DNA from 3 places in the Kitasatospora sp. NPDC056184 genome. Region 3 is predicted to be linked to each of the others. Evidence: riboswitches for the same ligand, from Rfam matches in the RefSeq annotation. Region 3 holds a riboswitch; each other region holds the start of a gene.
What was found. A riboswitch is a leader RNA that binds a small molecule or an ion and turns the genes downstream of it on or off. The one in region 3 is predicted to bind cobalamin.

Region 1: it holds a riboswitch for cobalamin, as region 3 does, so the genes downstream of both, ACFC0B_RS23125 (cobalamin biosynthesis protein) here and ACFC0B_RS06565 (prenyltransferase/squalene oxidase repeat-containing protein) in region 3, are expected to answer to the same signal.
Region 2: it holds a riboswitch for cobalamin, as region 3 does, so the genes downstream of both, ACFC0B_RS33100 (HoxN/HupN/NixA family nickel/cobalt transporter) here and ACFC0B_RS06565 (prenyltransferase/squalene oxidase repeat-containing protein) in region 3, are expected to answer to the same signal.

The regions. Positions count from the first base shown of each region.
Region 1 is NZ_JBHJUI010000011.1:237,910-245,757, reverse strand. Features, by position in the region: gene ACFC0B_RS23140 (CDP-alcohol phosphatidyltransferase family protein) at 1-574, shown strand, start outside; gene ACFC0B_RS23135 (hypothetical protein) at 650-1,975, opposite strand; gene ACFC0B_RS23130 (alpha/beta hydrolase family protein) at 2,344-3,459, opposite strand; cobalamin riboswitch at 3,668-3,880, shown strand; gene ACFC0B_RS23125 (cobalamin biosynthesis protein) at 3,914-4,900, shown strand; gene ACFC0B_RS23120 (cobyric acid synthase) at 4,897-6,411, shown strand; gene ACFC0B_RS23115 (putative cobaltochelatase) at 6,408-7,848, shown strand, end outside.
Region 2 is NZ_JBHJUI010000024.1:42,786-50,633, reverse strand. Features, by position in the region: gene aroB (3-dehydroquinate synthase) at 1-98, shown strand, start outside; gene aroQ (type II 3-dehydroquinate dehydratase) at 107-535, shown strand; gene ACFC0B_RS33120 (AAA family ATPase) at 660-1,532, shown strand; gene ACFC0B_RS33115 (Fpg/Nei family DNA glycosylase) at 1,618-2,448, shown strand; gene ACFC0B_RS33110 (tetratricopeptide repeat protein) at 2,515-4,518, shown strand; gene ACFC0B_RS33105 (ArsR/SmtB family transcription factor) at 4,549-4,923, opposite strand; cobalamin riboswitch at 5,007-5,199, shown strand; gene ACFC0B_RS33100 (HoxN/HupN/NixA family nickel/cobalt transporter) at 5,231-6,352, shown strand; gene ACFC0B_RS33095 (M24 family metallopeptidase) at 6,423-7,529, shown strand; gene efp (elongation factor P) at 7,596-7,848, shown strand, end outside.
Region 3 is NZ_JBHJUI010000002.1:314,682-322,529, forward strand. Features, by position in the region: gene ACFC0B_RS06550 (prenyltransferase/squalene oxidase repeat-containing protein) at 1-360, shown strand, start outside; gene ACFC0B_RS06555 (flagellar hook-length control protein FliK) at 390-854, shown strand; gene ACFC0B_RS06560 (hypothetical protein) at 967-2,394, opposite strand; cobalamin riboswitch at 2,523-2,600, opposite strand; cobalamin riboswitch at 2,682-2,821, shown strand; gene ACFC0B_RS06565 (prenyltransferase/squalene oxidase repeat-containing protein) at 2,924-5,803, shown strand; gene ACFC0B_RS06570 (hypothetical protein) at 5,800-6,936, shown strand; gene ACFC0B_RS06575 (CbiQ family ECF transporter T component) at 6,947-7,848, shown strand, end outside.

The sequences.
Region 1 (7,848 bases), on a different contig from region 3:
GCGCAAGCTGCGCTCCTCCGCGCTCGGGGCCGAACTCGACAACCTGGCCGACCTGATCAGCTTCGGCATCGCGCCGGCCTACTTCGTCGCGGTCTGGGGCATGGTCTCGCCCGGCTCCAACAGCCGCCTGTCGGCCCTGATCGCGCTGACCGTGCTGCTCGCGGTGGTCCTGCGGCTCGCCCGCTTCTCCGCCGTGAAGATGCGGCCCGGGGTCTTCCAGGGCATGCCCTGCCCGATGGGCGCCATGACGGTGATCGCCATCGTGCTGCTCGACCCGCCGTTCCTGCCCGGTCTGCTCGCCATCTTCGGCGCGGCGTACCTGATGGTCAGCCGGATCGAGTACCCCAAGCCGCAGGGCCTGCTGGCCACCGCGACGCTCTGCTGGATCGTCGTCTCGATCGGCTGCCTGGGGGCCTGGGCGACCGGTCTGCCGGGCGGCGACAACCTGCTGCACATCGGCGCGTTCGCGCAGATCGCGCTCGCCGCGATGGCGCCGCTGCTGGTCATCCGCCGCAAGGTGGGCCAGAAGGTCGGCGACGTCCGGGCCCGCCGCGCGGAGTCGCGGATCGGCTGACGCTCCTCCGGTCGCGCGGAAGGGCCCGGCCCCCCGAGGGGGGCCGGGCCCTTCCGCATGTGCGCTCCCGCTCGGCTAAGCGCCGCCGCGGTGGACGCTGAAGGCCGAGCGGCGGGCCGCGCGGGCCACGCCCGGGTCCGGGTGCACGCCGGAGACGGCGGTCAGCACCGAGGCCGCCCGCGGGTGCCCGGACTGCCGGGCCCGGGCGAACAGCCGCACCGGGTCGCCGGCCGAGGCGCCCTCGACGTGGCCGACCAGCAGTTCCGTTTCCCCGTGGTCGAGCACGGCCGCGGCGGTGTCCACCCAGAGCCAGGCGGCGTCCTCCGCGCCCAGCACATCGGCCGGGGAGACTCCCTCGTCCGAGCGCTCGGCCAGCCAGAGCAGCGCGTAGGGGCGCAGCACCGGCTCGTCGGCGGCGGCCCGGACGGCCTGCTCGGCGGTCACGCCGGCCACCCGCAGCGCCTCGAAGGCCAGGCCGCGCACCAGGGCGTCCTCGCCCTGCGCGGCCTCCAGCAGCTCGGCCACCGCCCGGTCGGCCGGGCGGGCGGCCAGCCAGGCCCGGTACTCGGCGCGGGCCGGGCCGGGCGAGTAGTCGGCGCAGGCGCTCAGCAGCTCCAGCGCGCTCTGCTCGATGTGGCCGGCGGCGGTCTGCGCGACGGTGCAGATCTCCTCCAGCTTGGCCCGCACCGCCCAGTGCCCGAGCGGGGAGAGCTCGGCCGCGTTGTCCCGGCGGGCCAGCGCGCCGACGGCGGCCAGGCCGTCCAGCATCCAGTCCAGGACGGCGGCGACGTCGGCGGGCGAGGCCGGGGTGTCGATCTGCGGCTCGCGGCAGGTGCCGCGGACGGCGGAGACGGCGGAGGCCGCGTGCGGGACGGGCGACAGGCCGAAGGTGCCCTCGCCGCCGCCGACCCGGCGCTCGTCCAGGCCGCGCCGGAGCAGCTCCAGCAGCTCGACGTCGGCCACCGGGCCGTCCACCAGGTGCAGGAAGGAGAGGAGCTGCGGCGCCTGGTCGACGGCCTGCCCGGCGAGCACCGCGAAGACCCCCCGCAGGGCGGCGGGCGGGACCGGGGCGAGCAGCGTCCAGGCGTCGAACAGCGCCGACCAGCCGCGGACCACCGCCTCGTCGTCGTGCTCCCAGGCGTGCAGGCGCCAGCCGGGGCCGGCGCCGCCGTCCCGGGCCTCGACCAGGCCGACCAGCAGGGCCTGGCCCCACGCCTTGGCGGCGGCGCCCACCGTCATGGCGAGCGCGAGGCCGGCGGCGCGGGCGTCGTCGGGGAGCAGCTCGCCGCGCTTGTCGACCTCGTCGAGGTCGCCGGCCCAGCGGGCGATCCGGACGGCGTCGACCAGCATGCGGCGGGCCAGCGGGGCGAGCTCGGCGGGAGCGGGGAAGCCCTCCGGCACAGGGACCCGGCCTCGGCCGGGTGCGGGGGCGGGGCCTCGTCGGCGGGGTACGCCCGGGGCCCCCGGCCTGGCGCCGGCGGGGCGGTGGGCCGTTCCGGGGAGACGGGTCACCGTCGCACCGGTACCGATCGTCGGCGGGAGCGGGGCATCACGGTCGCGCGGATTCCGAGACGTCACGTCGAGCAGTCTTCCCCTTGCACCGGCCATCTGTCACATCCGGTTGTCCGCGCGGGGCGGGAGGGGGGCGTGGGGGCTCGACAAGATCGGGCAACAGAGGCCAAACCGACTGGCTTGATCTTTATGGCGAGTCCATGCCAGATGGAACCGGTGTGCCGCGGAATTCCGCGCGAGGGGGGGCGGGAAGGGGATCAGCAGAACGGCGTGAGCCAGCGGCGGAGGGTCTCGGCGTAGCGGTCCGGGGCGCTGTTCCACAGGGCCGCGTGGTCGCCGCCGGGGAAGGCCTGGAGGTTGACGAGGTCCGGGCGGCGGTCGGCGAGGCGCCGGGCGGCGGCGAACGGGGCCACCGGGTCGTCGGGCCCGTGCAGCACCAGGGTGGGCACCCGCAGGTCGGTGCCCTCGGCGAGGCGGGCGAAGTCGGCCAGATCCACGCCGGTGCGGCCCTGGGCGGCGAGCACGCCGAGTTCGGCGCTCGCGCCCCGGAAGCCGGACCGGGCCGCGCCCCGGCGGGCGGTGGCCGGCCAGTCCAGCACCGGGGAGTCCAGGACCAGGCTGCTGATCGACGAGGCGAGGTCCGAGCGGGCGGCGGTGTGCAGGGCCATCGTGGCGCCGAGCGACCAGCCGTAGAGGACGACCCGGCCCGCGCCGCCCTCCAGGGCGGTGCGCACCGCGGCCTCGACGTCCCGCCACTCCGTCTCGCCGAAGTGGCCGAGGCCGTCCGGGGAGGGGGGCGCGCCGGCGTCGCCGCGGTAGGTGACGGCGAGCGCGGGCAGGCCGAGGCGCTGCAGCTCGGGGAGGACCGGCAGGGCCTGCCCGCGGTCGGCGTCGGGGCCGTGCACCAGGACCACCCAGGTGCCGCGCTTGCCGTCCACCCGCCAGGCGGGCAGCGCGCCCAGCTCGCCCTCGACGGCCGTCTCGGCGAACGGCAGGCCGAGCGCCGAGGCCGGGTCGCCGAGGTACACCCGGGGCGTGAGGCGGACCTCGGTCCCGGGGGCGAGGGTGCCGCGGTCGGCGCGCACCAGGCGGCGGGTGACGCCCTGCTCGTCGCGGTGCAGGACCTCCTCGACCACCGCGTGGCCGTCCTCGCCCCACTCGACGGCCCAGCGGCCGGGCCGCTCGCTCACCGCGGTGCGGGTGAAGGTGACCTGCCCCGCGCCGAGGCTCCGGACGCGCACCGGGCCGGTCCGGTCGCGGGCGTCCCCGGTCGGACGGACCATCCGCTCGGACGCCTTGCGGCCGATCAGCAGGACGGCGGCCCCGGTGCCGACGGCGGCGGCCGCCACGGTGGCCGCGATTCCCCAACGCATACTCGCTCCCCGGTGCTCGGTGTCTGGCTGCTGCTGCTCGGTGTCCGGCTGCCGCGGGGTCCGGCCGCTCGACGTCCGGACCCACCCCTCAGTCCACTCGCGCGGGCGGGGGGAAGCCAGTAGGACACGGCCGTACGGGTTGTTCCGCGAGGAAGGTCACACCGGCGGGGACGGGGCGGCGCGGCGTGTGACCAAGACCCCGGACAACCTCGGTTGACTCCCGGTTCGGGCCCGTGATGGGATCCTTCAGCCAATACGGAGGCATGCAGAGGAAGCCGGTGCGAGTCCGGCGCGGTCCCGCCACTGTCACCGGGGAGCACGACCGGAACACGCCACGGCGAGCCGTCAGAAGCCGCTGGAAGGCCCGGATCGCGCGTCCGACCCGGAAGCCAGGAGACTCTCGCCCCCGGTTCGTCGATCCAGGGCGCGGACCCTGAGTGAGGACACGCACGCGATGCTGCGCCCTGCCGTGCGCCCGCCGGGCCGGGCCCTCGCCTTCGGCGCGGGCGCCGTCGCTGGCTACCTGGCCGACGCCCGCTTCGGCGACCCGCGCCGCGGCCACCCGGTGGCCGGCTTCGGCTCCGCCGCCGGTCGGCTGGAGCGCCTGCTGTGGCGCGACCACCGCGCCGCCGGCGCCGCCTTCACCGCCCTCGCCGTGGGCACCGTCGCGGCCGGCGCGCTGGCCGCCGACCGGCTGCTGGCCCGCCGTCCGCTCGGCCGGGCCGCCCTCGCCGCCGCCGCGACCTGGACGGTGCTCGGCGGCAGCTCGCTGACCCGGGAGGCCCGCACCATCGGCCGTTCGCTCGCGGCGGGCGATCTGACGGCGGCCCGGGAGCGGCTGCCGCACCTGTGCGGGCGCGACCCGAGCGCGCTGGACGAACGGCAGCTGGCCCGCGCCGTGGTCGAGTCGGTGGCCGAGAACACCGCCGACGCCGTGGTCAACGCCCTGGTCTGGGGCGGTCTGGCGGGCACGCCCGGCCTGCTGGCGTTCCGCGCGGTGAACACCCTGGACGCGATGGTCGGTCACCGCTCGCCCCGCTACGCCCGGTTCGGCTGGGCCTCGGCGCGGCTGGACGACGTCGCGGGCTGGCCGGGCGCGCGGCTGACCGCGCTGCTGACGGTGGCCGCCGCCCCCGAGCCGCGCACCGCCTGGCGGGTCTGGCGCCGCGACGGCTCCGCCCACCCCAGCCCGAACGCCGGCCAGGCCGAGTCGGCCTTCGCGGGCGCGGTGGGCGTGCGCCTCGGCGGGACGCTGCGGTACGGCGAGCGGGTGGAGCACCGGCCCGTGCTGGGGGAGGAACTGCGCCCCGTCGGGGTGGACGACATCGAGCGGGCCTGTGTGCTCTCCCGGCGGGTGAGCGCGCTGGCCCTGGGTACGACGGTCGCCGGGCACCTGCTGCTCGGGGCGGCCCTGGTGAGGAAGCGGAGGAGTGGGTCATGAGCAAGGCGCTGCTGGTCGCCGGGACGACCTCGGACGCCGGCAAGAGCGTGGTCACCGCGGGCATCTGCCGCTGGCTGGCCCGGCAGGGTGTCGCGGTCGCGCCGTTCAAGGCGCAGAACATGTCGCTGAACTCCTTCGTCACCTCCGACGGCGCCGAGATCGGCCGCGCGCAGGCGATGCAGGCGCAGGCCGCCCGGGTGGAGCCGGAGGCGGCGATGAACCCGGTGCTGCTCAAGCCCGGCGCGGACGGCCGCAGCCAGGTGGTGCTGCTGGGCCGCCCGGTCGCCGAGGTCGGCGCGCTGGACTACCGCGAGCGCAAGCCGGTGCTGCTGGAACGCGCCCTGGAGTGCCTGGCGGACCTGCGCACCCGCTTCGACGTGGTGGTCTGCGAGGGCGCGGGATCGCCCGCCGAGATCAACCTGCGCGACCGCGACATCGCCAACATGGGTCTGGCCACCGCCGCCGGGCTGCCGGTCGTCGTGGTCGGGGACATCGACCGCGGCGGCGTGTTCGCGGCGATGTACGGGACGCTGGCGCTGCTGTCGGCGGAGGACCAGCGGCATGTGGCGGGCTGGTTCGTCAACAAGTTCCGCGGCGACGCGCGGCTGCTCGCGCCGGGCCTGGAGATGCTGCGCGAGCTGACCGGCCGCCCGGTGCTCGGCACCCTGCCGATGCTGCCGGACCTCTGGCTGGACGCCGAGGACTCGCTCGACCTGTCCACCGTCGTCGACCGGACCGCCGCGCGCGGCCCGCTCGGCGCGGACGTGCTGCGGGTGGCCGTGCTGCGCTTCCCCCGGCTGTCCAACTTCACCGACCTGGACGCGCTCGCCCAGGAGCCCGGCGTGCTGGTCCGCTGGGCCACCCGGCCCGAGGAGCTGGCCGACGCCGACCTCGTCGTCCTGCCCGGCACCCGGGCCACCGTCGCGGACCTCGCCTGGCTGCGCGAGCGCGGCCTGGAACCGGTGCTGAAGGCGCGGGCGGCGGCCGGGCGGCCGCTGCTCGGCGTCTGCGGCGGCTACCAGATGCTGGCGCGCTCGATCGTGGACGAGGTCGAGTCGAAGGCGGGCGCGGTGGACGGGCTCGGGCTGCTGCCGACCCGGGTGCGCTTCGGCGCCGGGAAGGTGCTCGGCCGCCCGGTCGGCGAGGCCTACGGCGAGCGGGTCGAGGGGTACGAGATCCACCACGGCGTCGTGGCCGTCGAGGGCGGGGAACCGTTCCTGGACGGCTGCCGGGTGGGCCAGGTGTGGGGGACCACCTGGCACGGCGCGCTGGAGAACGACGGCTTCCGGCGCGCGCTGCTGCGCGAGGTCGCGCAGGCCGCCGGCCGGGCGTTCGTGCCCGCGCCGGACACCTCGTTCGCCGCCGCGCGGGAGGCCCGGCTGGACCGGCTGGGCGAGCTGATCGAGGAGCACGCGGACACCGACGCGTTGTGGAAGCTGATCGAGGGCGGGGTGCCGGCGGCCGGATCGCTGCCGTTCCTGGCGCCCGGAGCCCCTGGGGAGCATGCATGAGTGACGTCCGTTATCCGTTCACGGCCATCGTGGGCATGGCCGACCTGCGGCTCGGCCTGCTGCTGAACGCCGTCTCGCCCGCGGTCGGCGGGGTGCTGGTGCGCGGCGAGAAGGGCACCGCCAAGTCGACCATGGTGCGCGCGCTGGCCGGGCTGCTGCCGTCCATCGCGACCGTCGACGGCTGCCGCTTCGCCTGCGACCCGGCGGCGCCGGACCCGCAGTGCCCGGACGGCGCGCACGACGGCGGGGCGTCCTCGCGGCGCCCGGCCGAGCTGGTCGAGCTGCCGGTCGGCGTCTCCGAGGACCGGATCGTCGGCTCGCTGGACCTGGAGCGGGCGCTCGCCGAGGGCGTCAAGGCGTACGAGCCGGGGCTGCTGGCCCGGGCGCACCGCGGCGTGCTCTACATCGACGAGGTCAACCTGCTCCAGGACCACGTGGTGGACCTGCTGCTGGACGCCGCCGCGATGGGCCGCTCCTACGTCGAGCGCGAGGGCGTGTCGGTGCGGCACGCGGCGCGCTTCCTGCTGGTCGGCACGATGAACCCGGAGGAGGGCGAGCTGCGGCCGCAGCTGCTCGACCGGTTCGGCCTGACGGTGGAGATCGCCGCGACCCGGGAGCCCGCGGAGCGCGCCGAGGTGGTGCGCCGCCGGCTCGGCTACGACGCCGACCCGACCGCGTTCGCCGCCCGCTTCGCCGGGGACGAGCGGGCGCTGGCGGCCCGGATCACCGCCGCGCGCGAGCTGCTGCCGCAGGTGGAGCTGACCGACACGGCGCTGCGCCAGATCACCGCCGTCTGCGCGGCGTTCGAGGTGGACGGGCTGCGCGCGGACATCGTCATGGCGCGCACCGCCGTCGCGCTGGCCGCCTGGGCCGGGCGCACCGAGGTGCTGGCGGAGGACGTCCGCAAGGCCGCCCAGCTGGCGCTGCCGCACCGCCGCCGGCGCAACCCGTTCGACGCGCCCGGGCTGGACGAGGAGCAGCTGGACCGGGTGCTGGAGGAGCACGCCCAGCAGGAGCCCGAGCCGGAGCCCGAGCCCGAGCCCGCGACGGCCGAGGGGCCGCAGGACGACCCGGACCCGGACGGCGACACGGACCCGGACGGCGGCGGCCCGCGGGACGGCGGCCCCGACGGCGACGGGGGCGGCGGCGCGCCGGAGCCCTCCGGTCCGGACGGCCCGCCGCCGGCGGCCGCGGACCCGGCCGCCGGGGAGGACGCCGCCCCGCAGCCCGTCCCGGCGCAGCACCCCTCCCCCGCGCGGGAGTCGGCGCCGGTCGCGGCCGGCGACCCGTACCGCACCCGGCTGTTCGCGGTGGACGGCACCGGGCGCGGCGCCCAGGGCCGCCGCTCCCCCGCCGAGACCGACGGCGGCCACACCGTCCGGGCCCGCCGCCCGCGCGGCCGGCTCGCCCGGCTCCACCTGAGCGCCACGCTGCGCG
Region 2 (7,848 bases), on a different contig from region 3:
TCCGCTTCATCGTGCTGGACGGCCTCGGCAAGACCTCCGTGCTGGAGGGCCCCGACCCGTCCCTGCTGGTGGCCGCCTACGCGGAGGTGTCCTCGTGACCCGGGTGATGGTGCTGAACGGCCCCAACCTCGGCCGGCTCGGCAGCCGCGAGCCCGACGTCTACGGCTCCACCTCGTACGCCGGGCTGGTCGAGCGCTGCACCGCGCTCGGCAAGGAGCTGGGCCTCGACGTCGAGGTGCACGAGACCAACTCCGAGCAGACGATGGTCGAGTGGCTGCACGAGGCCGCCGACGGCCGGGTGCCGGTGGTGATCAACCCGGGCGCGTTCACCCACTACTCGTACGCGATGCGGGACGCCGCCGCGCAGCGCACCGCGCCGCTGATCGAGGTGCACATCTCCAACCCGTACGCCCGGGAGGCCTTCCGGCACACCTCGGTGATCTCCGCGGTGGCGTCCGGCACGATCGCCGGGTTCGGGATCGGCTCGTACGAGCTGGCGCTGCGGGCGCTGGCCGAGCAGCTCGCCACGGGCTGACCGGGCGGGCTGACGGAACGTCGGCGCCCGGGCGGCGCCGGGGCGGTGACCAGCGGCGGTGCGGCGGCGGACTGTGTCCACCGTCGCACCGGCGTGTAGTGTCCCCGCTGAAGGAAGTCGGGAGGTGACCGTGACGCAGTACACCGGGGGTGGACCCGTCCCCCCGCGTCCCGTCGCTCCGCCGGCCCCACCGGTCCCGGCGTACCCGGTGCCCGCGTCCGCGGCGTCGTCCGGGCCGCCGACCGTTCCGGTACCGGTCGTCCCGCCGGGGCCGCCCGTCGCTCCCGCGCCGGCTCCGGCGCCTGCGCCTGTGCCCGCACCGGCTCCGGTGTCCGCGCCCGTGCCCGCGCCGGTGCCCGCCGGCTCCACCGGCCACTTCCTGCTGCCGTCCGGCGCGCCCGTCCAACTGCCCGTCCGCCCGCCGCAGCAGCACGCGGCCACCGGCCCGATCGCGGTGCTGCTGATCGGCCCGGCCGGCGCCGGCAAGACCACCGTCGCCCGCTACTGGGCCGAGCGGCGCCCCACCCCGACCGCGCACATCAGCCTCGACGACGTCCGCGAGTGGGTGCAGTCCGGCTTCGCCAACCCGCAGTCCGGCTGGAACAACGCCTCCGAGGCGCAGTACCGGCTGGCCCGCCGGACCTGCGGCTTCGCCTGCCGCAACTACCTCGCCAACGGCATCTCCTGCATCATCGACGACGCCGTCTTCCCCGACCGCCCGGCCATCGGCCTCGGCGGCTGGAAGCGGCACATCGGCCCCGGCATGATCCCGGTGGTGCTGCTGCCCAGCCTGGACTCGGTGCTCGGCCGCAACGCCCGGCGCAGCGGCAACCGCCGGCTCGGCGACGAGGAGGTGGCCCGGATCCACGGCCGGATGGCCGGCTGGTACAACTCCGGGCTGCCGATCATCGACAACTCCCACCTCGACGTGGCCGCCACCGCCGCCGAACTCGACCGGGTGATCCTGGCCCGGCTGATGGGCGTCCCGGTGCGCTGAGCGGCATCGCCGGCCCGGCCGGACTGTCGGTGCCGGCTGCGATGATGGACGGGTCCTGAACGAATCACCGGGGGGAGCCGCGCCCGTGCCGGAAGGCCACATCATCCACCGCCTCGCCGCCGAGAACCGCCGCGCCTTCGGCGGTCGGCCGGTCCGCGCCGGCAGCCCGCAGGGCCGTTTCGCGGACGGCGCCAAGCTGATCGACGGGCGGGAGCTGGTCGCGGCCGAGGCCACCGGCAAGCACCTCTTCCTCGGCTTCGGCGAGGACGCCTGGGTGCACGTCCACCTCGGCCTGTACGGCGGCTTCACCTTCGGCGACACCGCCGACGGCCCGGTGCCCGAGCCGGTCGGCCTGGTCCGGCTGCGGCTGGAGAACGACGAGCACTACGCCGACCTGCGCGGCCCCAACACCTGCGCGCTGATCACCGACGCCGAGAAGGCCGCCGTCGCCGCCCGGCTCGGCCCCGACCCGCTGCGCGCCGACGCGGACCCGGACGCCGCCTGGCGGCGGATCACCGGCAGCCGGACGACGATCGCGGCCCTGCTGATGGACCAGAAGGTGCTGGCCGGCGTCGGCAACGTCTACCGCGCCGAGGTGCTGTTCCGGCACGGCATCGACCCCCAGCTGCCCGGCCGCTCGCTGCGCCGCGCCGAGTGGGACGCGATCTGGGCCGACCTGGTCGCCCTGATGCGCGAGGGCGTCGACGCCGGCCGCATCGACACCGTCCGCCCCGAGCACACCCCCGAGGCGATGAACCGCCCCCCGCGCGTCGACGACCACGGCGGCGAGGTCTACGTCTACCGCCGCGCCGGCCGGCCCTGCCTGATCTGCGCCACCGACGTCCGCACCGAGGAACACGCCTCCCGCAACCTCTTCTGGTGCCCCACCTGCCAACCGGCCCGCGCCACCGCCTGATCCGGGCTCCGATTCGGCCCTAGGGTGGGGTCCGGCACTCGACCGGGGGGCGGAGGGAGCGCGCGGATGACGGACGGGCACCGGACGGTCAACACCGTGTCGGGCACGGTTCACGGCATGGTGGTGCAGGCCGGCACGGTCGTGATGTCGGCGTCCGGACTCGCCGTGCCGCGCCAGATCCGCGGCCCGCGCCGGGCCTTCGTCAACCGGGAGAGCGAGTTCGCCCGCCTGGACGCGGCACTGGGCCGACTGGACGACGCCGGGCCGGCCGTCCTGGCGTTCACCGGGCTCGGCGGCGTCGGCAAGACCGAGCTCGTCGCCCAGTTCGCGGCCCGGTCCGCGGCGCACTTCCCGGGCGGCCAGCTCTACGCGGACCTCGCCGTCCACCGGCACCCCGGCGGGGTGGACGTCGGCGAGGTGCTCGGCGGCTTCCTGCGCGGTTTCGGGCTCCCGCACGTGCCGGACGCCCCGGCCGAGCGGGCGGCGGCGTTCCGCACCGTGACGGCCGCCGGGCGCCGGGTCCTGGTCTTCCTGGACAACGTCGAGCACGCCGCCGAGGTCCGGGCGCTGCTGCCCGCCACCGGACTGCTGGTGGCCGCCGGTCGGCGCCGACTGCCCGGGCTGGTCCTGGACGGCGCCGAGGTGGTGCGCCTCGACCCGCTCCCGGCCGGCGCCGGATGCGAGCTGGTCCGCGGCTGGCTGGGCCCGGGCCGGGGGACGGACGCGGAGCTGGCACGGCTGGTCGAGTTCTGCGGCGGTCTGCCGCTGGCCCTGAACGCCGTGGGGTTCCGGCTGCTCGACCGCGAGGAACTGCGGGTCGACCGGGTACTGGCCGAACTGACCGACAAGGAGCGCAGATTGTCGTCGCTGAGCAATGAGGAGGGTGCGGTCGAGGACGTCCTGGACAGCGTCCACCGGCAGCTGCCCGAGTACACCCGTACGCTCTACCGGCTGCTGGGCGTCAACCCCGGGCCGCTGGTCTCGGTCGAGCTGGCCGAGGCGGCGGGGGTGCCGCGGGCCGCGGACGGCCTGGCGGACCTGCGATCGGCGCACCTGGTGGACGACGTGGCGGAGGACGGGCCGGAGCGCCGGTACCGTGCCCACGACCTGGTCCGGCTGCACGCCGCCGGGACGGTCCGCGAGCTGCCCGACCGGCTGGAGCTGCTGGCCCGGATCGTCGACTACTACCGCGGCCGCGCGGGGCTGGCCGACCGCGCGATCGGCGACCGCTTCCGGCTCCAGGAGGGGCCGGGCGGGACGGCGCTGCCGGGGTTCGGGTCGGGAGCGGAGGCGCTGGAGTGGCTGCAGAGCGAGCGGGCCAACCTGCTGGGCGCCGTCCGGGCCGCCGCCGAGCAGCGGTGGCACGGCGAGGTGTGGCGGCTGTGCGAGTCGCTCTGGCCGCTGTACCACGGGCGCAAGCACTACGGCGACTGGGTGGAGAGCCATCTTCTCGGCATCGAGGCGGCCCGGGAGGACAACCGGCCGGACGCCGTGATCCGGCTGCGCAACCAGCTCGGGCGTGCCTACTACGAGCGCGCGGAGTACCCGCTCGCCGCCGAGCAGCTGGCGGCCGCGGCCGCCCTGCTGCCGGAGGTGGACGAGCCCCGGCTGGCCGGCGTGCTGTGGGAGACGGACGGCCTGCTCTGCCTGGCCGACGGGCGGCCGGAGCGGGCCGTGGCGCTGTTCACGCGGGCCCGGGAGGCCAACGAGGGAGACCCGCACGGCGTGGTGGTGCAGAGCTACAACCTCGCCCAGGCACTGGTGGCCGCCGGGCGGGCGGAGGAGGCGCTGGCCGTGCTCGAGGAGGCGACCGCGGTGGCCGGGCGGGAGGGCGACGCCCCGATGCTGATGCGGCTGCCGCTGGTCGAGGCCCGGGCGGAGCGGGCGCTGCGGCGGTCGGCGGCGGCGGTCGGGGCGGCGGAGCTGAGCGCCGGGCGGGCACGGGAGTTGGGCCAGCCGAAGAAGGAGGCGGCGGCGCGGGAACTGCTCGTCGAGCTGGCGGAGGAGCTGGGCGACACCGCTCTGGCCGACCGCAACCGCGCCCGGCTGCGGGAGCTGCGGGGGCGGTGAGCGGGGTCGGCCCGGCCGGCCGATGGGGGGTCAGCCGGCTGCGGCGGTGGGGGTGGTGCCGGCGCATTGGTCGAGGAGGGGGCGGAGGGTGGGGTCCACGAGCCGGTAGCGCACGACGCGGCCCTCCTTCTCGCCGGCCACCGCGCCGGCCGTTCGGAGCAGGCGCAGGGCCTGGGAGACGGCGGGGTCGCGCATGCCGGTGGCGACGGCGAGGTCGGTGACGGCGAGCGGGCCGGTGTGGTGCAGGGCGAGCAGGAGGGCGAGCCTGCCGGGGTCGGCGAGCAGGGCGAAGCGGTCGGCCCAGGAGCGGACGTGGGCGGTGTCGCCGATCGCGGCGATGGCCTCGCAGACCCGGTGGCCGTCGATGGTGCGGTGGCCCGCACGGTCGGCCGGTACGAGATGCATACGGGCCATTCTGGCAGGCGGTGGACTGTGATCCCGAACACCTGCGTAGGTGCGCAGTCTTGCAAGCTTCCTCCCGGGCCCCCTACGGTGTTCCCCGCCGTGGTGCTCGGGAAGACCGGTGACGGACCCTCAGGGGTCCCAGTCCGGAGCGGCCCTCGCCACTGTGATCGGGGGAAGTGTCCGTACCCACGACGCCACTGGGCGCCTCGCGCGCTTGGGAAGGCGGGTACGGGAGCCCCGTCAGCCAGGAGACCGGCCGCGGCATCTCACGAAGTCATTCCACGAGGTGCTGGAGCGTGATCCGCAGATGACCCTGCCCGAAACCGCCGCGGCCGCGGCGCCGCCCGCCGCCCTGCCCGCCTTCCGCTGGCGCCGAGAGGACACCCTGCGCACCGCCGGGCTGTTGGGGGTGATCCTCGCCATGCACCTGGTGGCGTTCGGCACCCTGATCTTCCTCGTCGCACCGGAGAAGTACGAGGTCGGCACCCAGGTCTTCGGGGTGGGTCTGGGCATCACCGCGTACACCCTCGGCATGCGGCACGCCTTCGACGCCGACCACATCGCGGTGATCGACAACACCACCCGCAAGCTGATGGCGGACGGCAAGCGCCCGGTCTCGGTGGGCTTCTGGTTCGCGCTCGGGCACTCCTCGATGGTGGTGCTGATGGCCGCCCTGGTGGCGGGCGGCGCGCAGCTGGCCAACACGCTGATGGACGACGAGTCGACCACCCACCAGTGGCTGGGCGTGGTCGGCACCTCGGCCTCCGGCGCCTTCCTCTACCTGATCGGCGCGCTCAACCTGGCGGCGCTGTTCGGCATCCTCAGGGTGTTCCGCTCGATGCGGGCCGGGCAGTTCGACGAGTCCGAGCTGGAGGCGCACCTGGACTCCCGCGGCCTGATGGCCCGGGTGCTGAACCGGGCCACCCGCTCGATCACCCGGCCCGGGCAGATGTTCCCGGTCGGCATGGTGCTGGGCCTGGGCTTCGACACCGCCACCGAGGTCACGCTGATGGTGATGGCGGGCTCGGGCGCCGCCTCCGGTCTGCCGTGGTACGCGATCGTCTGCCTGCCACTGCTGTTCGCGGCCGGGATGAGCCTGTTCGACACGCTGGACGGCACCTTCATGAACTTCGCCTACCAGTGGGCGTTCTCCAACCCGGTCCGCAAGGTGTACTACAACCTGACCATCACCGGCCTGTCCATCGCGGTGGCCTTCCTGATCGGCACCATCGAGCTGGTCGGCGTGCTGCACGAGAAGCTGGACCTCACCGACCCGGTGACCGGCTGGATCGCGGACATCTCGCTGGACAACGTCGGCTATGCGATCGTCGGCCTGTTCGTGGTGGTCTGGGCCGCGGCCATCGCGTACTGGCGGCTGGCCGGGGTGGAGAGGAAGTGGAGCCCGGGCGCCGTGGGCGGCGGACGGTAGCCGCCGCGGGTCCTGCCCGGGTGGGGGCGTTCGGCGGGCGGATCGGGGGAGGGGTTCGTAGGCTCGACGCATGGCTGATGCGTACGCGGGCCGTCGGGAGCGGTTGCGGGAGCACTGCGGTGCGTCCGGGGCCGACGCGGCGCTGGTCACCCGGGCGGCGAACGTGCGGTACCTCACCGGGTGCCCGCCGTGCGGGGCGACCCTGCTGCTGACCCGGGACCGGGTGCTGCTCGCACTGCCGGACGACCTGCCGCCGGACGACACCGGCGAGCACCTGATCGCCCCCGAGGTCACCCGGCTGCCGGTGGCGGTCGGGGCGGACACCGCGCTGGCGGCGGCCGCCGCGGCGGCGCGGCTGGGGGTGGCCGGGCTGGCGGTGGAGGAGCACGACCTGACGGTCACCCGGCACCGGGCGGTGGCCGGGCTGGCCGAGGGGGTGCGGCTGGCGGACGTCGGCCAGGCGGTGGAGCGGCTGCGGGTGGTCAAGGACGAGCACGAGATCGCCGACCTGCGGATCGCCGCGGAGATCGCCGACCAGGCGCTCGGCGAGCTGCTGGAGTCGATCCTGGTGGGCCGTACCGAGCGGCACCTGGCGATGGAGCTGGAGCGCCGGATGATCGACCACGGCGCGGACCGGGCGGCCTTCCCGGTCTCGGTCGGCACCGGCTCCCACTCCGGCCAGCCGGCCCACCAGCCCACCGACCGGCGGGTGGAGGAGGGCGACTTCCTGACCGTGGTGCTCGGCGCGCAGTACCGCGGCTACGGGGTGTCCACCGCCCGGACCTTCGTGATCGGCGCGGCCCCGGCGCCCTGGCAGGTCGAACTGCACCGGCTGGTGTTCCGCGCCCAGCGGGCCGGGCGGGAGGCGCTTGGGCCGGGGGTGGAGCAGTGCGTGCCCGACCGGGCTGCGCGGGAGATCCTCGGGGCGGCCGGGCACACCGAGGCCTCGCCGCACCCGGTCGGCCACGGCATCGGCCTGGAGATCCGGGAGGCCCCGCGCCTGGGCCCCACGGACATGGGTAAACTGGACAGCCGCGTACCGGTCACCGTCGGCCCGGGGGTCCACCTCCCGGGGCGGGGCGGGGTCCGGATCGAGGACACGCTCGTCGTGCGCCCCCTGGATGAGGGCGGGCCCGAGCTGCTCACCATCACCACCAAGGAGCTCCTCGCCCTGTGACACGGGTGTGCCGCAGGACGCGATCCCTTGGTTCCTTGACAGCTATATCCAGGAGTAAGTGCGCCCGTGGCTTCCACGAACGATCTCAAGAACGGCATGGTCCTCAACCTGGACGGCAAGCTCTGGGCCGTCGTCGAGTTCCAGCACGTCAAGCCCGGCAAGGGCCCGGCCTTCGTGCGCACCAAGCTCAAGGAGGTCCTCTCGGGCAAGGTCGTCGACAAGACCTTCAACGCCGGTGTGAAGGTCGAGACCGCCAACGTCGACAAGCGCACCATGCAGTTCTCGTACAAGGACGGCGAGAACTTCGTGTTCATGGACA
Region 3 (7,848 bases):
GGACTCGGCTGGCTGACCGCCCAGCAGAACGCCGACGGCGGCTTCGCGGCCGCCGGGGCCACTACGTCCAACGCCAACTCCACCGGTCTCGCGACCCAGGCGCTGCTCTCCAACGCCCGCTTCGGCGCGGGACTCAAGGGCTGGAGCCGGCTGGTCAAGTTCCAGCAGCGCTGCGACGCCGACCCGGCCGTGCGCGGCGCGATCGCCTACGACGCCTCCGGCTTCAACCCCGGCAACGCCGCCCGGGCGACCGGCCAGGCCGTCCTCGGCCTGGCCGGCACCCCGCTGGCCACCCTCTCCGCCGCCGGAGCGCGCCCGGACGCGCCCACCCTGGCCTGCCCCGCGCCCGCCACCCCCTGACCACCCGCGACCGCACGAGGAGAGTCCTGATGACCGAGCACCTGACCCGCCGCACCCTTGGCTCGCTCGCCGCCGTCGCGGCGCTGACCGCGAGCCTCCTCGGTGCCGGCGCCGTGCACGCCCCCGAGGCCCGGGCCGCCGCCTGCACCGGCACCACCGGCGTCACCGTCGTGGTCGACTTCACCGCGGTCGGCGGCGGCATCCAGACCGGCTGCGCCCTCGGCGACCCGGCCAGCGGCCTCGCCGCGCTCACCGGCGCCGGCTTCTCGTACACCTTCCACCCGCGCTACCCCGGCTTCGTCTGCACCGTCAATGCCCTGCCGACGACCTGCACCAACCCCACCGGCAGCGCGTACTGGTCGTACTGGCACGCCCAGCACGGCGGACCCTGGTCATACAGCAGCCTCGGCGCCGGCAGCTACAACCCGGCCCCCGGCGATGTCGAGGGCTGGGCCTTCGGCGCCGGCGGCCAGCCGGGCATCACGGCGCCCTGAGCGGCCTGAGCGCCCTGACGACGACGCACCGGTGCCCCGGTCCTCCGCGACGGAGACCGGGGCACCGGCGGTTCCGGGGGCGTTCAGGCCGTCCGGCGCGGCCGCTGCCGGATCAGCTGCCGTAGCGCAGCGAGACGGTGTCGCCCAGGTGGACGGTGGTGGCCCGGGTGGCGGCGGTGGCGGTGGCGCCGTCCAGGCTCACCTTCCAGGTGGCGGAGCCGCTGTTGGCGGTGCCGTTGAGTGCGGTGATCGTCCCGCCGCCGGTGGCGGGGGTGACGGAGGTGACGCAGCCGCCCGGGGTGGCGGTGCCGGCCGCGTCGAGGACGTCGCCGAGCGTCGCGGTGGTGCCGGTCGGGTTGACGGTGACGGCGCAGACCTTGAGCGCGCCGGTGCCGTCGTCGACGACCAGGGCGAGCCTGGCGGCGGTGCCGGAGGTGAACGCGGTGGTGGCCGACCAGGTCGGCTCCCCGGCCGTGGTCGGGGCGGGCGGGGCGGCGGTGAAGCCGGCACCGGCGACGGCGCGCAGGCCGTCGACGGAGGCGTAGGGGGAGGAGGCGGTGTCGCTCGGCTGGTACTTGAAGCCGCCGCCGGGCTTGAACTGCTGGGCGATCAGGAAGTCGACCGGGGTCTTGCCGGTGCCGCTGGTGAAGTCGGCGCCCTGGGGGTTGATGCCGCAGGCGTTGAGACCGGAGACGGCCCAGCCGTTGGAGTCGGTGTTGACGCCCCACAGGGCGTTGAACGCCCCGGAGGCCAGCAGCTTGCCCTTGAGGAAGTTCTTGGCGGCGACGACCGCCGGGTCGGTGTTGGGGACGCCGCCGACGCACAGGGAAGCCATCGCGGCCCCGGTCATGTCGATGTCGCTGCCCGTGCCGAGCTCGGTGGGGTCACCGGCGGCCTTGGTGTAGTTCCAGCCGCCGTCCGTGTGCTGGTTGGCCCGCACAGCCGTGACGGAGGCGTCCAGCAGGGCCTGCGGAACGCGCTTGGCGCCGCTCTGGGTCTTGGCGCCGCCGAGGGCGAGGAGGCCGAACACGGTGCCGTTGAAGTTGGCGGACGGACCCCAGTAGCCGGGTTCGGCGGTCTGCCAGGAGGAGACCGCGTCGGCGATCAGGTTGCGGCCGGGGCCGACGCGCGCGGGATCGACGCCGGCGGCGTAGGCGTTCAGGATGCCCCGCTGGTAGTCGGTGACGACCGGCGAGGCGCCCGGCCAGCCGGCGGCGGCGAGCTGGTTGCGGTAGACGAGGCGGGCGTTCTTGGTGACGTCACCGCCGGGCGTCACGTCGGCCGCCGCGGTGCCGGCCGCGGCCAGCGCGCTGAAGGCCCACTCGTTGGACAGCCCGCCGCCGGTGACGTAGCTGCCGTCGGCGGCCTGGAGGGACTTCAGGTAGGTGACGCCGGTGCTCTTGGAAGTGGCGATCTGGGCCGGGGTGGCGGTGGCGTGGGCGGGGACGGCCGACAGCAGCAGCGCCCCGGCCGCCAGTGACACGGTCACGGCGGAGGCGAGGCGGGAGGAGGTGGTGCGGGGCGTCGTGAGGAAGGTCACGGAACGGCTCCTTGGGGTGGCGGGCGCCGACCCGGCCCCGGCCCCGGCGCTCCCGGGGGAGCGCGACGGCCGGAGCGGCCGCCGCCCGGATCGCGTGGGCAGGCTTTCGCCGTGGTACTCGGCCGGGCGGGCATTCGGGCTAGGGGTGCCGCAGGACACCACCCCACACCGTTGCGCGTCAGCCCCGGAATCGCACCGGGTTCCCCCGCTCGGCCACCGCGGACGCTACCGCACCGCGGGGCGGTCCACGAGGTGGGGAAGGCGACATGACGCACCGTTGACTCCGACTCGCCGGCGTGGTCAGATGAACCGGTTTTTCATCCTCGGTATCAGGGGAAGCCGGTCCGATTCCGGCGCTGACCCGCAACCGTAGATCCGCCCCAGCGGCGGATGAGCCGGAATGCCTGCACCGAGGCCTTGTCACAGAAGTGCTTGCGTCGTCGTGGACTACGACGCGGTCGGGGCGGTTCCTCCTGGGGGAGCCGTCGGCTGCGCCGTGCGGACCCGATGACCGATCGGGGAGTCGCCAGTGAGAGCCAGGAACAGCCGTTCGAGCCGCGGATTCCGAGGGCTCACGTCCCTTCTCGCCACCGGTGCCGTCGCGGTTGCCGCGGGCGGCACCGTCCTGCTCGCCCACCCCGGCCGGGCCGCCGCCGACCCGATCGAGGAGTGCACGGCCGCCACCGGCGCGATCGTCGCCGTCGACTTCGGCCACTGGGGCGGCGGAGTCGTCCGCGGCTGCGACGCCCGGCCCACGACCGGGATGAACCTGCTGCACAACGCGGGCTTCAGCACCGCCGGCACCGAGCACGACGGACCGGCCTTCATCTGCAGGCTCGGCAACGGGAGCTTCAACGGCGGCACCCAGTACCCGACCGCCGCCGAGGAGCCCTGCACCAACACCCCGCAGGCGACGGCCTACTGGTCCTACTGGATCGCCGAACCCGGTCAGGACACCTGGTCCTACAGCCGGTTCGGCGCCGCCACCCAGAAGCCCAGGCCCGGCGAGGTCGAGGCCTGGGTGTACGGCGGCACCGACATCGGCGGCACCAGCGGGAAGCCCGCCTTCACCCCGGACTCCGTCCGCGCCAAGAACGGCGGACCGTCGCCCACCGCGACCCCGACCGCCTCCCCGAGCCCGACCGCCCCGACGTCCTCCGAGGGCGACCCGAAGGCCGCGGCGTCCTGGCTGGCCGGCCGACTGGTCGGCGGCGAGTACATGGGGAACTGGGCCTTCGAAGGCCCCGACTTCCCCCGGACCTCCCTCACCGCGATCGCCCTGGCGGCCGCCGGCACCCAGGACCCGGCCCTGCGCAAGGTCGTCGGCTACCTCGCGGCGCACACCGACGCGTTCCTGTACCCGGACGGACCCGCCGGGAAGCCCGACGCCAGGGCCGCCGCGCTGCTGGCGCTGGTCGCCGAGAGCACCGACGGCAACCCCCGGGACTTCGGCGGCCGCGACCTGATCGCCGCCCTCACCGACCACCTGTGCACCGGGCAGGGCGAGAACGGGAAGTGCACGGCCGCCGGGGACTTCCACGGCGCCGCCTCGCCCTGGGTCCAGGCCTGGGCCGTGATCGCCCTGCGGCGCGCCGGTGTCACGCCGCCGCCCCAGGCGCTCGCCCGCTTCACCGCCCTCCAGTGCGCCGACGGCGGGACCGCCGGTTCGATGATCGCGGCCGGGGGCTCCTGCGAGTCCGACCCGGTGGCCACCGGCCTCACCGTCCTCGCGCTCCGCGGAACGGCCGGGGGCGAAGCCGTCGCGAAGAAGGCCTCGGACTGGCTCACGGCGAGCCAGCAGGCCGACGGCTCCTACGCCCCGTACGTCGGTGCCGCCGGGGACACGGTGAGCACCGCCGCCGCGGCCCAGGTCCTGCGGGCCACCGGCCAGGGGTCCAAGGAGGCGGCTGCCAAGGCGTGGGTGAGCGCGCGGCAGAACACGGACGGCGGCTTCGGCCCCGACGAGTCGACCACCGACGGCGACGCCGCCGCCACCGAGCAGGCGATCCTGGCCCTGACCGGAACCGACCCGACCGCGGTCCGCCACGATCCGAACGGCGCCACCACCCCGCCGACCACGCCCGCGGGCCGGACCCCCGACCTCGCCAAGGGCGGTGCCTACCTCACCGCCCCCGCGAACCTGGTCGGCGGCCACTACTACGAGGGCTTCCCGGACTTCGCGGACTTCGGCCTCACCATCGACGGAGCCTTCGCGCTCGCCGCCACGGGCACGGACGACGCGGCCCTGCGCCGGATCGTGGACTTCCTCGACCAGCAGGGCAAGGACGGCGGCGAGCGCACCGTCAACGACTGGACCGCGATCGGCACCGAGTTCGCCGGAGGCGGCTCCATCGCCAAGGAGGCGCTGCTCGCCGAGGCCGTCGGCCGCGACCCGCGCGCCTTCGGCGGACACGACCTGATCGCCGCCCTCGCCGCAGCCGTCTGCGCCAAGGCCGACGCGGCCACCGGCTGCGCCGGCCCCGGCAACTACACCTACGCCACCTCGGTGTTCTCCCAGGCACTCGGCGTCATGGCGCAACTGCGCGCCGGTGACACCGTGCACGCGGACTCCGCGGTCGCCTACCTGAAGAGCCTCCAGCACGCCGACGGCTCCTGGCCGAGCCTGATCCCCGTCACCGGCGACTCCGACGTGGACAGCACCGCGATGGCGGCCATGGCGCTCGCGCTCGTCCCCGGCACCGAGGCCGCTCAGGCGGTCGACAAGGGAATCTCCTGGCTGGCGGGTCGGCAACTGCCGGACGGGGGCTTCCCCGGCGCGGCCGGCAACTCCACCAACTCGGCCGCGCTCGCCGTCCAGGGCATGGGTCTGCGCCAGTCCGCGTACGCCCCCCGGATCGCGAAGGCGCTCGACTTCCTCGCCGGACAGCAGAACGGCGACGGCGGCTTCAACGTCGCCTCCGAGGGCCAGCGGGGCTCGGACCTGCGGGCCTCCGCCCAGGCGGTGGGAGGCGCCACCGGGACCTCCTTCGGCACCCTGCGCCGGGACCTCGGAGGCTCTCCGACCCCCACCCCGACCCCCACCGTCACCCCCACGCCGACCGGTTCTCCGACCCCCACGGCGACCTCGACCCCGACCGCGAGCGGCAGCCCTTCGGCTTCCCCGACAGCCACTGCCTCCCCGGCGCCGACCGGAACGCCCGCGGCCGCCACCGCACCCGGGGACGTGCCCACCGGTGCTCCGGTCCCGGGTGACGGAGGCGGCGCAGGACGCGGCGGCGGCGCGCCGATCGATGCCACGCGGGCCGGGACCGACACCGGAAGCCTGGCACGCACCGGAGCCGAGACGCTGGGCCTGGCGACCGCCGCGGCCCTGCTGGCCGCCGTCGGAGCGGGCGCGGTCCTGATCGCCCGCCGCCGCGCGGGATCGACCCCGGGGCGTCACCGGTGATCCGGCGGCTCGGCCGGCTGCTCGGAGCCGCCGGCGTGACGCTCGCCCTCGCGTCCGGCGGGCTCGGCACGGCCGCGACCCAGGCGACGGCGGCGCCGCTGCCCATCGAGCAGTGCACCACCAGCTCGGGTGTGGTGCTGGCCGTGGACCTCGGCAAGTGGGGAGGTCCGCTGCTGCGCTCCTGCGGCACGACCCCCACCACCGGATACGCATTGCTCAACCAGGGCGGCTGGAAGACCACCGGCACCGGGCACGACGGTCCGGCGTTCATCTGCCGGATCGGCTACAGCGGGTTCCAGGGCGGCAAGCAGTTCCCCGCCCCGGACCAGGAGAAGTGCGTGCTGACGCCCCCGGCCACGGCCTACTGGTCGTACTGGCACGCGGACCCGGGCCAGAACGAGTGGTCGTACAGCCAACTGGGCGCGATGAGCTACCAGCCGAAACCGGGCAGCGTCGACCTGTGGATCTTCGGCGGCACGAACATCGAGGGCACGGAGGGGCGGCCCACCATCTCGCCGGACACCGTGCGCGCCCACAACACGGTGCCCGGCGCTGGAACGGCCACCACCCCCGCCCAGCCCTCGCCACCGACCGACCCCGGAAACGGCAGCACCGGCGGCTCCACCGGCGGTGCGGCGGCCGGTGGCGGCAACTCGTCCGGAGGTAACGTATCCACCGGCGGCACCGGCTCCACCGGCGGCTCGACATCCTCCGGCGGCGGCAGTGCAAGCGGTGGAGGCACGGCGCCGAAGCGGCCGACCGAGGCCCCGAGCGCCACCTCCGGCGCGGCTCCTCCCCGGCCGACGACCCCGCCGGCCGAGGTGCCGACAGCGGTGGTGCCGGTACCGGAGCCCTCGGCCCCGAGCGGCGAGAGCACCGAGCCGCCCGCTCCGGCGCCGTCGGAGACGCCTGCGGCCGTCGAGACCGCTCCCACGCAGGAGTCCCCGACCGGGACACCGGACCCGTCGGCGTCCGTGAACGCCGCAGGTCCGCTGGTGGTGGACGCGGCCCCGGCGGCCGAGGCTCCGCACGACGCCGGGTCGATGGTCCCCGCCGTCGTCGGCGGTGCCCTCCTGGTGCTCCTGGGGCTGGTCACCTTCGGCGTCGCGCGCCGACGCCGCCGGGCCGAGTGACCGGGTGACCATGCCCGGCACACCCGACACCGACCTCCCCCGGCCCGCTTCCGGGCGCACCGGGGGAGGCCGGCGCAGCCCGCGCGACCTCCACCCCCTGGCCTGGTGGACCTGGGCCCTGGCCCTGGCGACCGCCGCGAGCCGCACCACCAACCCGCTGCTGCTCCTGCTCGTCCTCGCCGTCCTCGGCTACGTCGTCACCGCCCGCCGCACCGAGGCCCCATGGGCCCGGGGCTTCAAGTACTACCTGGTGCTGGCGCTCACGGTGGTGGCGATCCGGGTGGTGTTCCGCTGCGTCTTCGCCACCGGCATCACGCCGCACGACCACCTGCTCTTCTCGCTGCCCCACATTCCGACCCCCGCCTGGTACGCGGGCATCCGGATCGGCGGCCCGGTCTCGCTGGAGGCCACCCTCTCGGCGGCCTTCGACGGACTGCGCCTCGCCTGTCTGATCTGCTGCATCGGCGCCGCCAATACCCTGGCCAACCCCAAGCGCGCCCTGCGCGTCCTGCCCGGCGCGCTCTACGAGCTCGGCGTCGCCGTGACGGTCTCGCTCAGCGTCGCCCCGCAGCTGGTCCAGAGCGTCCAACGGGTCGCGCGGGCACGGCGGTTGCGGGCGGGCCGGGCCAAGGGCGTCCGTGCCCTGCGCGGCATCGTCGTCCCGGTCCTGGAGGACGCCCTGGAGCGCTCACTGCATCTGGCCGCCGCGATGGACTCGCGCGGCTACGGACGCTCGGGTACCGCCACCCGCCGCTCCCGCCGGACCACCGGTGCCCTGATGCTGCTCGGCATGTGCGGCCTGTGCGCCGGGGTGTACGGGTTGCTGGACGGAACCGCCCCCGCCGCGCTCGGACTGCCCGCCTTCCTCATCGGTGCCGGGCTGTGCGTGGCCGGGCTGCTGCTCGGAGGGCG